DNA from 2 places in the Lactobacillus sp. B4007 genome. Region 2 is predicted to be linked to the other one. Evidence: riboswitches for the same ligand, from Rfam matches in the RefSeq annotation. Region 2 holds a riboswitch; the other holds the start of a gene.

Region 1 (7,369 bases), on a different contig from region 2:
GAACTGTGTCCGGTCTATGAAACTTATTTAAAAAATGTGTAAATAAGAATATTAGGGCTAAAGTAATATGAGACAGTAGTTAATTATTTAAAATTAAATCAATAAAAAACTCCGCTAATAAACGGAGTTTTTGTGTGCTTAAAATAGCGGGCAGTTTTAATGCTGCCAATTAGTGTTTAGCATTGCGGCCACAGTTTCTGCAATATTATCGCTTTGTGCAATCATTGAAATAACAGCGGCGCCGGCAGCTTTAGTGCTTGCAATTTGGGGTAAATCTTTTTCTGTAATACCCCCAATTGCAACAATTGGACGGTCAGTTTGTTGGACCAATTTTGTCAGTCCAGCAATTCCAATTTCTGGATCAGCATCATCTTTAGACTGAGTAGCAAAGATGGGACCACTACCGTAATAATCAATTCCGCTAATATGATCCGCAAGACTTATTTCAGCACTTGTTGAACAAGAATAACCGACAATCATTTTTCCTTGCACATCTTTTATTACCCGGGAAATATCTTCATCGTCTTGTCCAACATGAATTCCTTCGGCACCAACCTTCTGGGCAAGTTTAACATCATCATCAACGAAGAAAGGAACATGGAATTTTTGGCAAAGTTCATGAAGTTCTTTTGCCATTGGTAAGCGGTCATCTTCGTTTAACGTTGACTTTGGCCCTTTATCACGAAACTGATAAGCAGTGATACCTGCTTTTAAAGCTTCTTCGACTAATTCAGGTAAAGTCTTTCCGGCTGGCAAGTCTTGTGTCCCGCAGACGAAATATGCGGTTAATTGTGTTGCGTTAAATTGAGCCATAATCTCCTCCTAATCTACCTTAACCCAATGATTAAGTGGTCCATGACCGTGACCAACCTGAATCGTTTGTTCAATCGCCTTGGTGACATACTGTTTGCCGATTTTAATTGCTTCACTGAGAGTATGGCCCAGAGCTAATTGAGCAGTAATGGCGGCTGCAAGAGTATCACCAGTACCGTGAGTCCTGTTAGTGTGCGTCCGTGGACTGCTAACCCAAAAGTCGGTACCATCTGCTAATAAAGCGTAATCGCGCACAACTTCAGCGTTAGAATGTCCGCCTTTAATAAGCACGTTTTTTACACCCATTTTTTGCAAGCTTCGTGCTAATTGGGGATATTCTTGTTCACTAGTAGCCTTAATTCCGGTAAGAGCTTCTGCTTCAGGCAAGTTAGGCGTAATGAGGTTAGCTAGCGGCAATAGTTCATTTTTAACGGTGGCAATAGCATCTTGGCTAAGAAGAGGTGCTCCGCCTTTAGCCACCATAACTGGGTCGATGGTTACCGGACCAAAGTCATATTTTTGCAGATTAAGAGCTACTTGATGGACGTGCGCTGCATCTCCCAACATACCCGTTTTACAAGCCTTAATCTTAAAGTCTGAGGCTAATGACGCAAATTGGGCATCGACCATTTCAAGTGGTAATAAAAACGAGTCTTGGACTCCGAGCGTATTTTGGGCAGTCACAGCTACAACCACCGCTGTCCCAAAAACATGTTGCATCTGAAAAGTTTTTAGATCCGCCATAATTCCGGCTCCACCACCGGAATCAGTCCCAGCAATGGTCAAAACTTGGGGAAATGAATTTAGTTCTTCTGTCATTATTGCTAACCTCCTTAATCAAATTTAGCAATAGCTGTAATCTCGGTTTCTTTGACTTTAGCTAAATAATCCATCAAATACATGCTAAATGTTCCAGGGCCTACTTCAGGATGATCATTAACGAGCAATTCTCCAGTAGCTGCAAAAACTAGGCAAGCTGTTTGCGCAGCTTCAAAAGAATTATCGCAGACGGCCGCAAAGGCGGCAACAATGCTTGAGAGCATGTCACCTGAACCAACGTGTGCCTGAAATAGCGGGGTACCATTGTAAACATGAGCGATATTTTGGCCATCGCTAATTGTGTCTGTTACGCCACTGGCAATAATTGTACAATGCAATTTTTGCGCAGTTTTACGCGTAATTTCGTCAAGATCGCCACTGCCTGAACCCGCATCAATACCTTTGGCATTCCAGGCAAAACCACCTAAAGCGGCAATTTCACCAGCGTTACCACGAATGATTGTAGCTGGGAAAGCTTCTAGCAATTTTTGTGCGGTTTGCAGGCGGTAATTGACTGCGCCAACGGCAACGGGATCAAGGACAACCGGTTTTTGAGCTTGCGCGGCAAGTAGCCCCATTTCTTTCATTTGCATAATTTGCAATTTAGTCAAAGTCCCGAGGTTGATGGCAATGCTTGATGCCATCTGAACCATTTCTTCGACCTCAGCAATTTCCTTACTCATGATAGGCGAGGCACCCAGCGCATTTAAGCCGTTAGCGACATCTTGAACGGTCACAAAATTGGCGGCATTAAGGACAATTGGATTAGTTTCACGTAATTTAGCTAACAGATCTAGTTTCATAATCTCTCCTTTAAAAATCTCCTGCGCCGATTTCAGGTCAATAAAAAAGCTTTGACATATTTGTGTCAAAGCATAAGTGGATTTTGACACGTTCCTACGCAAGAATTAGCTTACAGGTTCAAAGGGTCTGGCTATCCGCCATCTCAGCCTTCAAAAAGGCACCCCTCGTGTTATCGGTTTCAATTATAGCTACTTTTGCTGGGCAAGACAATAACTAATTTAACCGAATTGCTGCAGTGACTCGACTAAGGTAAACTAACTACTAAAAAACACGCAACTATTAATTGGGCGAGGGAGATAATAATGACTGAATTTACGGCACAATTGCGTTATGCGGCAAAGGATCTGTGGAAAAAAAGCATGGAGCAGCCCTTTGTTAAAGAGCTGCAAAGTGGCCAATTGCCATTGGCTACTTTTCGGTTTTACTTATTGCAAGACAGGTACTATTTAGCTGAATTTAGCAAAATTCACCGGCTAATGGCAAAGAAAACTACTAGTCAAGAAGTGCAACGATTCTTGCTGGCAGGTGCCCAAGATTTGCAAGAATGTGAAATAACGATGCAGCAACATTTTTTAGCGGAATTAAAAGTCACATCCAATGAGATTAAAGAAACTGACGCAGCGCCAACGGCGTATGCCTATGTCAATCATCTGTTTAAAACGCTTGAAAAAGATGGCCTTGTACCTTGTGTCTGTGCCATTTTGCCTTGCTACTGGCTTTACCAGGAAATTGGTCAAGCATTGGCGCAAACGGGTTCACCGGTTGCACTTTACCAGAAATGGATCGAGACCTATGATAGCGACTGGTATGACGTCAATGTTAGTCGCATGTTAAAGTTGACCAATGACTTAGCTGCGCAAGCTTCAGAACGAGAGCGTGGGCAGATGCAGAAAGCCTTTGTGCGCAGCAGCTATTATGAATGCCGGTTTTGGCAAATGGCGTATGAGCAAGAGCAGTGGCAATAGTTTTCTGCCTTAAAGAATTTTTTTAATTAAAAAAGCCTAGCTTCACTACAAATAGCAAAGCTAAGCTTGGAGAGCGCATAATAATTAGCGCTTGATTTGAACGAAAAATATAGTAAGAGAGTTCTTAATAATAGATTTTGGCCACGCGCTCGACTAAATTAGTGCCATATTCAAAGCCATCGGCAGCAATTTTAAGTGTGTTAGCTGTTTGATCTTGTTTAAATGCTAATGGCTCTTGGTTGTCTAGCCAAGCGATATGGTCAATTTTTTGTTTTGCAAAATTAGTGAAAACTAATTCACGTGCCTGTTCGCCACCTAGAACGACGTTGCTGTTGCCAATATTTCCTAGGTCATCAACAAATAAGTAATTACCTTTAATAAAATCATGGTCATTAGAAATAGTGGAGTAGGTTGAATGCTCATAATTATTGGTATGGTAAATTGCTTCATGGTTGATAGCCATCCATTGACCAACTAGTTCGATTAGTGAACGACAGTGGATATTCAGTGAACCATCAAATTCTGGTCCAACATTAATTAATAAGTTAGCGCCGACCTTGCGCGTCCGGCAAATTTGCTCAATTAACTGGTGCCCAGAAAGATAATTAAGGTCATTTTGGGCATTGCCCCAGTGTTTATTGAGTGTTAGCGAAGTTTCAGCGGCTAAATAGCGTTGGTTTTGAACATGCTTAATTGCAGTTGGATTGCCACGCTCAAATGTTAATACGTCAACTTCTCGACCTTCCGTTACGCCTTGTTTTTCTAGTCCGGTATTATTGGTAATAATGGCATTAGGTTGTAATTGCCGAATTTCTTGGTAAAGCAAATCTTCTTGCCAATCTGCATGTGGCTTATCCCAATTACCATCGAACCAGAAACCACCAATTTCGCCGTAATTAGTGCATAAAAGTTTAATTAGTTGACGCATTTCGGCTAAATAGCCGTTAAAGTCGTCGCGGTACTTAACGTTATTCCAATCATAAGTAGCGTAATAGATAAAGGGAGCAATCTTTTGCCGGTGGCATTCATCGGTAAAAATCTTGATAACATCTTTGTGAAATGGGGTATGGACGCTGTCAAAGTTATTAATATTCTTGGTATCAAAGAGGTAAAAGCCATCATGATGTTTGGCAGTAAGAACAATATACTTAAAGCCGCACTTCTTAGCTAGTCTAACTAAGCTGCGAATATTTTCTTCTTTTGGGTTGAATTCATTAAACGCCGCCTGATAGGTCGAAATATTTAAGATGTTCTGTGACCATTCGCCCTTGGCAAATTTAGAGTAGAGTCCCCAATGGACGAAAAGGCCAATCCCCATTTTTTCAAAATTGCTAATTTTTGTTTCTATCTTCATTATCTGTATACTTTCAATTGCTTATATTATCATCTGGTCAATTGCTACTAACTTTAAACGAAAAATTACTGTTTTTTAGCTACTTCTTGCCGCAATTTGACCAATTCTTGGTTGGTCTTAATCAACTCGGTGGCAAAGTCTAAAAAACTTTCTGCTGTAATCATTTGATCTTCAGCATGCATATATAACGGGTCAATTTTGTTATTACCAGTTTTAGCAAAATCAGCTAAAACCTTTAAGTGTAAGTTTTGCGCCTGCTTTAGTTCTTCTTTGGCGTCTTTCAGCAATGGCTCAGGGTCTTTAGCGTCAGACTTAGAGCAGGTAACTGCCTCCATAATTTCTGCTTTTGCTTGCCCCGAGTGACTAATAATTTCAAAACTAATTTCTTCTAAACCTTCCATAGCGGCCTTTCTTTAATAATTATCTACATCAATAAACTTAAATTTGTCCCATGGCTGAATGAAAGCAATAAACTGCAAATCACTAGGGACAATTTGCGCAACAACATTTTTGCGGTGGTCATGGTTGTCCATTTCCTGCTTGACAATGTTAAGTTCGCCCTTGTACTGGTCAAAGTCATTATTGCCAATTGTAATCATTCCCCGGGTCAAAGTGTTAACAGGGTTGTTGACCGGTATGTCGCGTTTATTATATTTCAGCTTAACGAAGGTTGAACGAATCGCATAGCTATTGATATCTCCCCGGTTAAAGTGCAAATTAGCTAAGACAATTTCTTTTTCCAAAGCGGTTGCGTTAGAGGCAAACTTGACAAAAAACTGTGGTATTTTTGCCTCCAAGTTGGCCACTTTAACTAATTCGTCATCACTGGCAAACGCATTCCCAATAATAATGTCATCAATTAGCTGGGTATTAATTAAATACTGCGCCTGTTTTTCAAGGGGTAAACCGCGGTGGATTTCTAACGTTGGTAAACCAGCATTATAGGGATGCGGTCCAATTGCACCATGGTTTGATGAGATAAAAGCGGCTGTCCGCAAACCTAGGTCATGATATTTCCGCGTAGTCTTTAAAAAATAATCTGTATCTAGTCCCGTGTATCGTTGCGGATAAAAATTATGACAACCGATAATTTTGTCCTTAAGCGGTCGGTAAGTGAGAATATTCGCAATATTGCCAGTATCATTACTAATATTGACCTCAATCGTTAAGTTCTCGGAATTATAAGTCATAATTGACTCTGGCATACCATCGAAATTTGAATCTAATCGTACGATGTCGGCACCTAGTTTTTTAAAAAAAGACAGGTCATTGTAACTAATGTTTAAGTTTGTAAAAAGGCCCGGATTAACATCTAAGCTGACCCACATCCCTTTTTCATGGGCATAGCTTAAAACGGTTTTAAACTTTTGTAAGACCGTTTCTTTGTCATCATTTAGCTCTAATAAGCTTGTAAAAAGCCTTTGGTAACCAAGTTGAGCAGCACGATCAATGTATTCAAGACACTCATCGACTTTAGTTTTGTTCGGATAAACTGAGATCCCCTTCATTTTTCTGAGCCTCTTTCTCTAATTTTACTTGGTTGTTGTCAAACATTTTGAAGAATGGGTAATAGATAATGAGAGAAATCAGAATGTTAACAAGACATAAAACGATTGCGCGCCAGTCAAAGCCGGTTGCCATCCAAGCACCGATTGGTCCGGGCAGTGTCCAAGGCGCAACGGCTGTTGTATAAGCCACTAAGTGCAGCTTCATTGCTACGTAGGTTACAGCTGCCATTGCGGTTGGCGCTAAGACAAATGGAATGGCAAAATACGGGTTCATGATGATTGGAATACCAAAAATCAGGGGTTCATTGATATTGAAAATAGCGGGCACGATAGTGACAGCACCCATTGTTTTACTAAATTTAGATTTTCCTAAAACTAATAACAGGATTGCCAGTGAAAGAGTAGCACCAGCACCACCAACCCAAACAAACCATTGGAAAAATTGTTCGGTCATGAAGTGAACTGGAGCGTGACCATGAGCAACAGCGGTAACATTGGCATTTAAGTTGGCATACCAGTAAGGGTAGAGAATTGGTGTAGCAATAACCATTCCGTGAACCCCGAACAACCAGATAATGGTAATTAAAAGAACGGGCACGATTGCTGATAAGAATGTGTCACGACCAAAGTAGCCAATCGGTGAGAAAATCCAGATCAAAATCTTATTGATGTCTAAGTTGCAGAGTTCTTTTAGCACAAACGAAATCACAATAATTAAGATTCCTGGTAGCAGGGCACTGAAAGATTTACCAACTGCTGCAGGCACACCGTCAGGCATTTTAATTACCAAGTTGTGCTCGGTGAAAAAGCGCACAATTTCAACGGTGAAAATAGCACATAAAATGGCAGTAAACAGTCCTTGAGCCCCCATATTGCTAATTGACATGTAAGTGCCAGGAGCCATGCCAGCTTTAGCCTTATCTAGTACAATTGGTTCAATTGCTAGAATAAAAAAAGACATTTCAGCTAAGACACTAGTTGAGATTGGGTCAATCTTATAGTATTTAGCTAAATGTGAAGTTATCGAGAATACACAGTAAATTGCCATCAAGTTGATGGAATAATACATTGGTACGGATAACATTGCGGCATATGGCTGAATAAAA
Region 2 (7,369 bases):
TGCGGGTGTGAATAAAAATAGTGCGGCAGCTAATGCAGGAGTTAAAGTTGGCGATGTAATAATAAAAGTTGACAATAAGGTTATTACAGATGTTGCATCGTTACACACCATTTTGTATAATCATAAAATCGGTGATACGGTGACTTTAACGGTTAACCGCGGTGGAAAAGAAATTAATTTACATGCAAAACTTGAAGCAAATTAATCTTGATAATATTCATTAATTGAAGATAAAAAAGGCTATACTTGGCGATTTTAGCTACAAGTATGGCCTTTTTGCTAATAAAAATGATGAGAAACATTAAATAGTTCGTCTTTTATGTCTGTCAAGAAAAAAAGACTTGCTTTTTTCTTGTTGATAATTGTGGAAAACTTTGTGGATTGTGCATAAATTGGGGTAAAGTGCTTTCGCTTTATTGTGGAAAACCTGTGACTTGTGTGTAAATACTAGTAAAAAGTTGATAATTCAAACAATTGTTCAATGCGTCAAATCAGTGTTTTACGGGTAAAGTTTGTGAATGTTAACTGTGAAAAGTGTACATGTGGGTAATTTCAGCGGGTTTTTTAGAAATATTTTTTACAAACACAAATTATCCGCCTGTTTACAAAAATGACCACAAAATGTAGTTTTTGCTTGTGCACAACTGTGGAAAAACAAGGTGGAAACAATGAGAATTAGGGGATAAAATAGAAAACATGAATATCAAAATCGTCTGTGTAGGTAAGTTAAAAGAAAAATATTTTAAAGACGCGATTGTCGAGTATCAAAAGCGGCTCAGTCGTTTTGCTAAAGTTGAGTTAGTGCAAGTACCTGATGAAAAAGCACCAGAAAAACTCAGTGCTGCTGAACAAGAAAAGGTTAAAGAACTTGAAGGTCAGCGTATTCTTAATAAAATAAAGGACAAGGAATATGTTTATGTCACTGCAATTAAGGGCAAAGAAAGAACTAGTGAAACATTTGCACAGGAATTAAAGGATTTGGCTACTTACGGCCACTCTGACGTAGCTTTTGTCATTGGTGGCAGTCTTGGTACAAGCCAGGCTGTGAATAAGCGTGCGGATGAATTATTAAGCTTTGGAAAGCTAACAATGCCCCATCAACTAATGCGAGTGGTTCTAATTGAACAAATTTACCGCTGCTTTATGATTAATAGTGGCAGCCCATACCATAAATAAGACAAACTGGGGCCAAAAAGCTAATTTTTCAGGCTCGATAATTTACCGAAAAAAGTCAAAATTTAAATTAAGATGAGTTTTAGTATGAAAAAAGTCGGAATTCGTGAAATCGCGCAGGAGGCTAATATTTCTACTGCAACAGTATCCCGGGTCTTAAATAATCGGGGATATATTAGCCAAGAAACGCGGGATAAGGTGCAGGCGGCAATGAAAAAGCTGGAATATCATCCCAATGACTTAGCAAGAGCCTTAGATAAGAAAAGAACATATACGGTTGGCCTAATTTTCCGTCAAATGTGCACCCGTTCCAGACGGAATTGATTCAGGACATTGAATATTTACTGTCAAATTAGAGGTATAAAGTTTTATTGTGTAATAGTCTAAATAATCTGGAAAAAGAAATTGTCTATAATAGCAATTGAAATAGCAATTGACCGAAATTTTGGAAAAATACGGCAACCGAGGTAAGCCACAGGAACTTGATGATTAAATTAAACAAATAATTCTTAAGCAAAAAGAGGACAGTTTTTCTGCGCCTCTTTTGTATTGTTTGTATCACATGAAAAAGTTTGTTTTAATGACAGTGATTAAGATATTCCGCTAGATTAGAAAGGAATTTGCAATGGCTGAAGCTGTTAAAGTTACCAATGAGCGCTATCGCCTCAAGTATCATGTTTCTACGCCGGGGGGATGGATGAATGACCCAAATGGTTTTTCGTTTTTTAAAGGCTATTACCACCTTTTTTACCAGTATTATCCCTATTCCGCACAAAAAGGGCCGATGCACTGGGGACATTATCGCAGTCGCGATTTAGTGCACTGGGAAGAATTACCAATTGCTCTAGCACCAGATGACGAGCAAAATGTTTGTTTTTCAGGTAGCGCGATTGAAAAAGATGGTCGGCTGTATTTGATTTATACAGGGCACCAATATCATGACCTGAATGATCATACGCAGTTTACTGAAACGCAAAATATTGCATATAGCGATGATGGCATTCACTTTAAAAAAGATGCTCATAATCCAATCATTGCTGCTGCTCCGGCTGATAATACGCAGCATTTCCGTGATCCGAAGGTATGGCGCCAAGGCAAGTACTATTACATGATTTTAGGCAGTCAGGCGGCAAATGGCTTAGGACGGGCGTTAAATTACCGCTCTGAAAATTTATTCGACTGGGAATATTTGGGACCAATTGCTAATGCACAAACTAGTGCGCAAGAGGGCTTTATGTGGGAGTGCCCCGATTTATTTACACTAGGAGACCACGACATTTTATTGTGTTCGCCGCAAGGCATCGAACCCGATGGTTTACGCTTTTTAAACGAGTTTCAAACAGGCTATTTTAGTGGCAAAATGGATTATCAGCAGAACAAATTTGCTCACGGGGCGTTTACAGAATTAGACCATGGACATGATTTTTATGCAGCCCAAACAATGCTTGCTCCAGATCATCGGCGGATTTTAATTGGCTGGATGGATATGTGGAATGCCAACTTCCCGGAACAAGCCGACGGCTGGTCGGGTGCGCTGACAGTTCCGCGGGAATTAAGTTATGCTTCTGGTCATTTGTATATGAAGCCGATTGCTGAATTAATGAGTTTGCGAACTGAAAAAATTATGGCTGAAGAGGGAGTGGTAACATCCCTTGAGGTCACGACGCCGGATCCGCAGCATTGTGAACTGCTTTTTGAAGCCAATACGTCATCTTGGTCGGGTAATGAAATTAGTTTTACGCTCGAGAGCAAACAGCAAGATTTGGTTTCATTAACTTGGAATAAAAAAACTGGGCAAGTAACGGTTATCCGCGCTGATAAACCTGATGGGGATGATAAACGCTATGGTAATCTCCAGACTAGCGCAAGCTTAAAACTGCATATCTTCATTGATACGAGTTCGATTGAGTTCTTCTTAAATGATGGTGAATTGGTCTTTTCAGAGCGTTATTATACCGAGAATCAACCGCAAATCTTCTTTAGCACTGATAAAGGAATTAAGGCAAAAGTCGAAGGTTATACTTTGGCGCAATAAACTCTAGCTAAAAAGAGCAGCAGTGGTGGTTAAAACATCACTGCTGCTCTTTTATTATTTTAATGTAAATAAGGCAACGTTAGTGGCTAATAAAAGACCAGCAGCCCATAGCCAATCGCTGCGTTTAACGGGAACAGCTACGATGACAGAGCGCTTGGCATCTTCGCGAAAGCCGTGCGATTCCATTCCCTGTGCCAAGTTTTCGGCCGAATTAAGCGCGACTAGGATAGCCTTAAAATAGAGAATGGGAGACCAAAAACTAAGATAAACACCACGCATCATTGCCGCTGTGCGAATTTGTTTAACGGCAGTTTGCATGCGTGGAATAATGTTGAGTGCTGCTAGGACCCCGTATGCGAATTTGCTAGGTAAATGAAAATTCTGTTCAAATGAACGTGCCAATTCTTCGGCACTAGTTTTTTGGGCGACACAGCAGATTGTCAGCGTATAGACGTAGATTCTGCTAGAAAGACTTAAAGCGTTGGTTAAATTGGGCTGAGGTGCAAACCAGTAGAGTGTGGCAAACACGGTAAAGGCCGCAATTAACGGCACGGTAAAAGTTAATAGGAGATTTTTAACTTTCATGTGGCAGTAAAGTAAATAGCACGTGCAAAAGCCGATAATTAGCACATTGGTAATTAGACTGGTTTTAAAAGATATTTCAACCGAAATAATTAAAGCGACAAAGAATTTAAAACTGGGATTCATAACTAGCCTCACTTGTCTACGTATGTTAATTGTTGCTGGTCAAATACAAGGTGGTAATCGCACCAATCTGCCAAATTAGTTAGTTCATGGCTGATAATCAGAAGTGTCTGCCCTCTTTTTTCCTGGCTTTCGCGCAACAGACCCATTACTTTTTGTGCCGATTCGTGATCTAAGCCGCTTAAGGGTTCATCAATTAATAAAACGTCTTGATCAGCAATTAGCATTAATAAAATTTGTAATTTCTTTTGTTGACCGCCCGAAAGTGAGTAGACGACTTGGTCTAGTGTCTGGTCAAGATCAAGGTCTTTCACCTCTTTTGCAATTTTTTGATCAGAATAAAAGTTGCTGGTGCGCATTTTTTTACTTAGGTTAAGCTCATCTTCAACGGAAACGTTAATAAATTGATCACTTGCACTTTGAAATATCTGCCCGACTTGACGCAAATATTTTCGCATGCGTAAGTTGCGAATTTCTTTTTGGCGGTAAGTCAAGCTACCAGTGTATGTGAGCATTTTGGTTAGCGCATTGAAAAGCGATGTTTTCCCCACGCCATTAGGGCCAGTGATTAGGGTGGCTTTGCCTGCCACAATCTTTAGGTGCTCCTGTTTTAGCAGTAACCGGTTCTGCTTAATTAAGGTATTAGTAAGTTCAAAGCAGCTTGTTTCATTAGTTGGTAGGGCAAAAGAATAATGCTCGTGGTGGTCATTTTGCCGAAGAAGCTGCTTTTTTTCGGCAGTGCTTAAGGCAGTAACCTGGTGACCGGTAAATTTAAACAAACAGTCACAAATACCCTCATAATCGGCTAGAACATGGTCGCTTAGAATAATTGTTTTTCCTAAGTCACGAAGATGAGCCAACTTTTTAATTAAAAATTGGCGGGCAGCAGGGTCGCAACTTGCAAAAGGCTCATCAAGCAGAAAAAGATCGACATCCATTGCAATTAAAACAGCAAGAGCTACTCGTTGCTGCTCACCGCCAGACATAGTATTGATTTTTTGATCAAGCAGCTGGTCGATCTGGGCAAAAGAAGTTGCTTTTTGCAATCGTTTTGAGTAGTGCTCACGGTCAATTTCCAGGTTTTCAAGTGCAAAAATGATCTCTTCACGCGGTGTTGCCATTGTGAATTGCTCGCCAGCATTTTGAAACATCATTGCACTCTTAAGCCCATTAAGATCGATAGTTCCACTAACTTTACCAGCATATTTAGGATAAAGGCCAGCTAAAATTTTTAATAGCGTCGATTTACCGCAACCTGTTGGCCCGATTAATAAGGAAAATTTGCCCGTCGGGATATTAAGATTAACATCTTGCAAAATAGGCTTTTTTTCATCGTATGAAAAAGTAAGGTTTTTAGTTTTCAGCAATTTTTTAACCAATCTAAAAAAGTCGCCATGGCATAATGCCAGGCGACGTTAAAATTCGATGCTTTTCCCTTCGCTGGCATTATCCATAGCAGGTTCAGTGGGTATATTCTCAGCCAAGATGGCACCCCAATATTTCAGGTCAATTATACATAAAAGCAATTTTCTTGTCTAGTTGCGGCAAATTAGGCGTCGTTAATAGCACTTAAGGCTCAACTTCTATCACAGATATTAAAAACATATAAATAGCGGCGCTTTTTGCTATATAATAAAATTATGAAAATAAATTACTAATTAGAAGGTGACATCATGGCAGCAGTTAAGCTAGAACAATATTTGGCAAGTGTATTGGATTCAACTAATGTGGATACGAATGAAGTCCGGCTAAAGCCCGGAAACAAGGCCTTTAACCTGTTTAGGGTTTACCTTGAAAATCATAATACGGGCATTCACCGGTACCAAACCAGCAATCCCACAATTTTGTACGAAGCTGAAGGCATGGCAAAAACTAAAATTAACGGACAAAACTTAACTTTAAAAGCGGGTAATTTGCTGTTTTTGCAAGAAAAATGTGGCTATGAGGTCGAAAAACAAGGGAAAAATGATCTTTTGGTCAAATTAGAATTTAGTTCAAAGGTTAATTGCGCTGATTTTTTGGGAGAAAAAACAACGCTCAATTCACGTGAACAAAAAGTAGCCGAACAGCTTGTTCAGATCCTCAAAACTAAGAGACTATTAAGTTTGCGCTGCTCACAAATGTCGCGCCCGAGTCAGTTAATGAAAAAAGTTATTGATGAATATTTAAACCACAATCTTTTTACGCGCAGTATTATTGCCGCAGAATTGCGAATACTTGTGATTACGGCAATTAGAAATCAAGACTTGGAAACAGCGCCAGCTAATCAACATAAGTTTGCGCAAACGGCGTTAGAACGTTACATTGATGCAAACTATACTGATATTACTTTAAATGAAACAGCAGAACACTTTGGACTCAACCCGAATTACTTTTCCAGTTTAGTTAAGCAAAAAACTGGTAAGAGCTTTGTTGAACATGTTGATGAACGCCGGATGCAGGAGGCACGCAATTTGCTTGCTCGACCTGACATTTCGGTTAAAGAAATCATTGCGCGGGTCGGTTATAACGGTAAATCGTTCTTTTACAAAAAATTTAATGAATATTACCATGAAACGCCGGTACAAATGCGTGCAGAACTGTTTAGACAGGCCAATATCAATTTAAAGTAAGAGCAATATTTTTATCAAAAAAGGAGCGGACTATTTTGCAGAGCGCTCCTTTTTAAGTTACATTTTTTCCAAACGTTTAATTCGGTCACTTGTAGGCGGGTGACTGTCGAATAAGTGGGTAAGACCATGCCGCTTACGTAGCGGATCTTCGATATACATGCCAGCACTACTTGGATCAGCAGCTTTCATGGGGTCAGAACCGTCAATTTTTGTCAAAGCAGAAATCAAACCGTGAGGATTACGGGTCAACTCAACTGAAGAAGCATCTGCTAAATATTCACGGTTGCGTGATAAAGCCATCTGAGCAAGACTGGCACAAATAGGGCCTAAAATAAGTACAAAAATGATCGCCACGATTTTGAAAATAACGACAATAGTATTGCCATTATCGTTATCACTGTCGCGATCATCATCAATCCACCAAATATAGCGACTAGCAATGCCTGATAAATATGAAATGACGCCAACCAGTACGGCTGCAATAGTGGAAACCAAGATGTCATAATTTCTAATATGTGAGATTTCGTGACCTAAAACGCCCTCAAGTTCCTCGCGATTCATCATGTCAAGTAAGCCCTGGGTGACGGCAACTGCAGAATGGTTTGGATCCCGGCCGGTTGCAAAAGCATTAGGACTAGGATCATTGATAATAAAAACGCGTGGCATTGGTACTTTGCCGACTAGCGCCATATCTTGAACAACGTGCCATAAAACGGGGTTATCTTGTTCATGAATTTCTTGGGCATGATTTAGACTCATAACCATATTAGCGGGATTAGGCAAGACAATTAACATGTAAATTGCACTAAAAATAAGCGCAATAATTACTCCTAATAAAGGTCGA

The links. A riboswitch is a leader RNA that binds a small molecule or an ion and turns the genes downstream of it on or off. The one in region 2 is predicted to bind thiamine pyrophosphate.
Region 1: it holds a riboswitch for thiamine pyrophosphate, as region 2 does, so the genes downstream of both, thiM (hydroxyethylthiazole kinase) here and J3U54_RS07125 (ATP-binding cassette domain-containing protein) in region 2, are expected to answer to the same signal.

The regions. Positions count from the first base shown of each region.
Region 1 covers NZ_JAFNPA010000001.1:496,829-504,197, reverse strand. The annotation lists gene J3U54_RS02405 (hypothetical protein) at 1-42, shown strand, start outside; gene thiE (thiamine phosphate synthase) at 157-816, opposite strand; gene thiD (bifunctional hydroxymethylpyrimidine kinase/phosphomethylpyrimidine kinase) at 823-1,632, opposite strand; gene thiM (hydroxyethylthiazole kinase) at 1,647-2,435, opposite strand; TPP riboswitch at 2,510-2,611, opposite strand; gene tenA (thiaminase II) at 2,739-3,401, shown strand; gene J3U54_RS02380 (alpha-L-fucosidase) at 3,526-4,755, opposite strand; gene J3U54_RS02375 (PTS lactose/cellobiose transporter subunit IIA) at 4,821-5,156, opposite strand; gene J3U54_RS02370 (DUF871 domain-containing protein) at 5,169-6,263, opposite strand; gene J3U54_RS02365 (PTS sugar transporter subunit IIC) at 6,229-7,369, opposite strand, start outside.
Region 2 covers NZ_JAFNPA010000004.1:41,801-49,169, forward strand. The annotation lists gene J3U54_RS07100 (S1C family serine protease) at 1-205, shown strand, start outside; gene rlmH (23S rRNA (pseudouridine(1915)-N(3))-methyltransferase RlmH) at 697-1,176, shown strand; gene J3U54_RS07110 (LacI family DNA-binding transcriptional regulator) at 1,261-1,497, shown strand; gene J3U54_RS07115 (glycoside hydrolase family 32 protein) at 1,799-3,208, shown strand; gene J3U54_RS07120 (energy-coupling factor transporter transmembrane component T family protein) at 3,263-3,916, opposite strand; gene J3U54_RS07125 (ATP-binding cassette domain-containing protein) at 3,925-5,292, opposite strand; TPP riboswitch at 5,329-5,419, opposite strand; gene J3U54_RS07130 (AraC family transcriptional regulator) at 5,587-6,525, shown strand; gene htpX (zinc metalloprotease HtpX) at 6,583-7,369, opposite strand, start outside.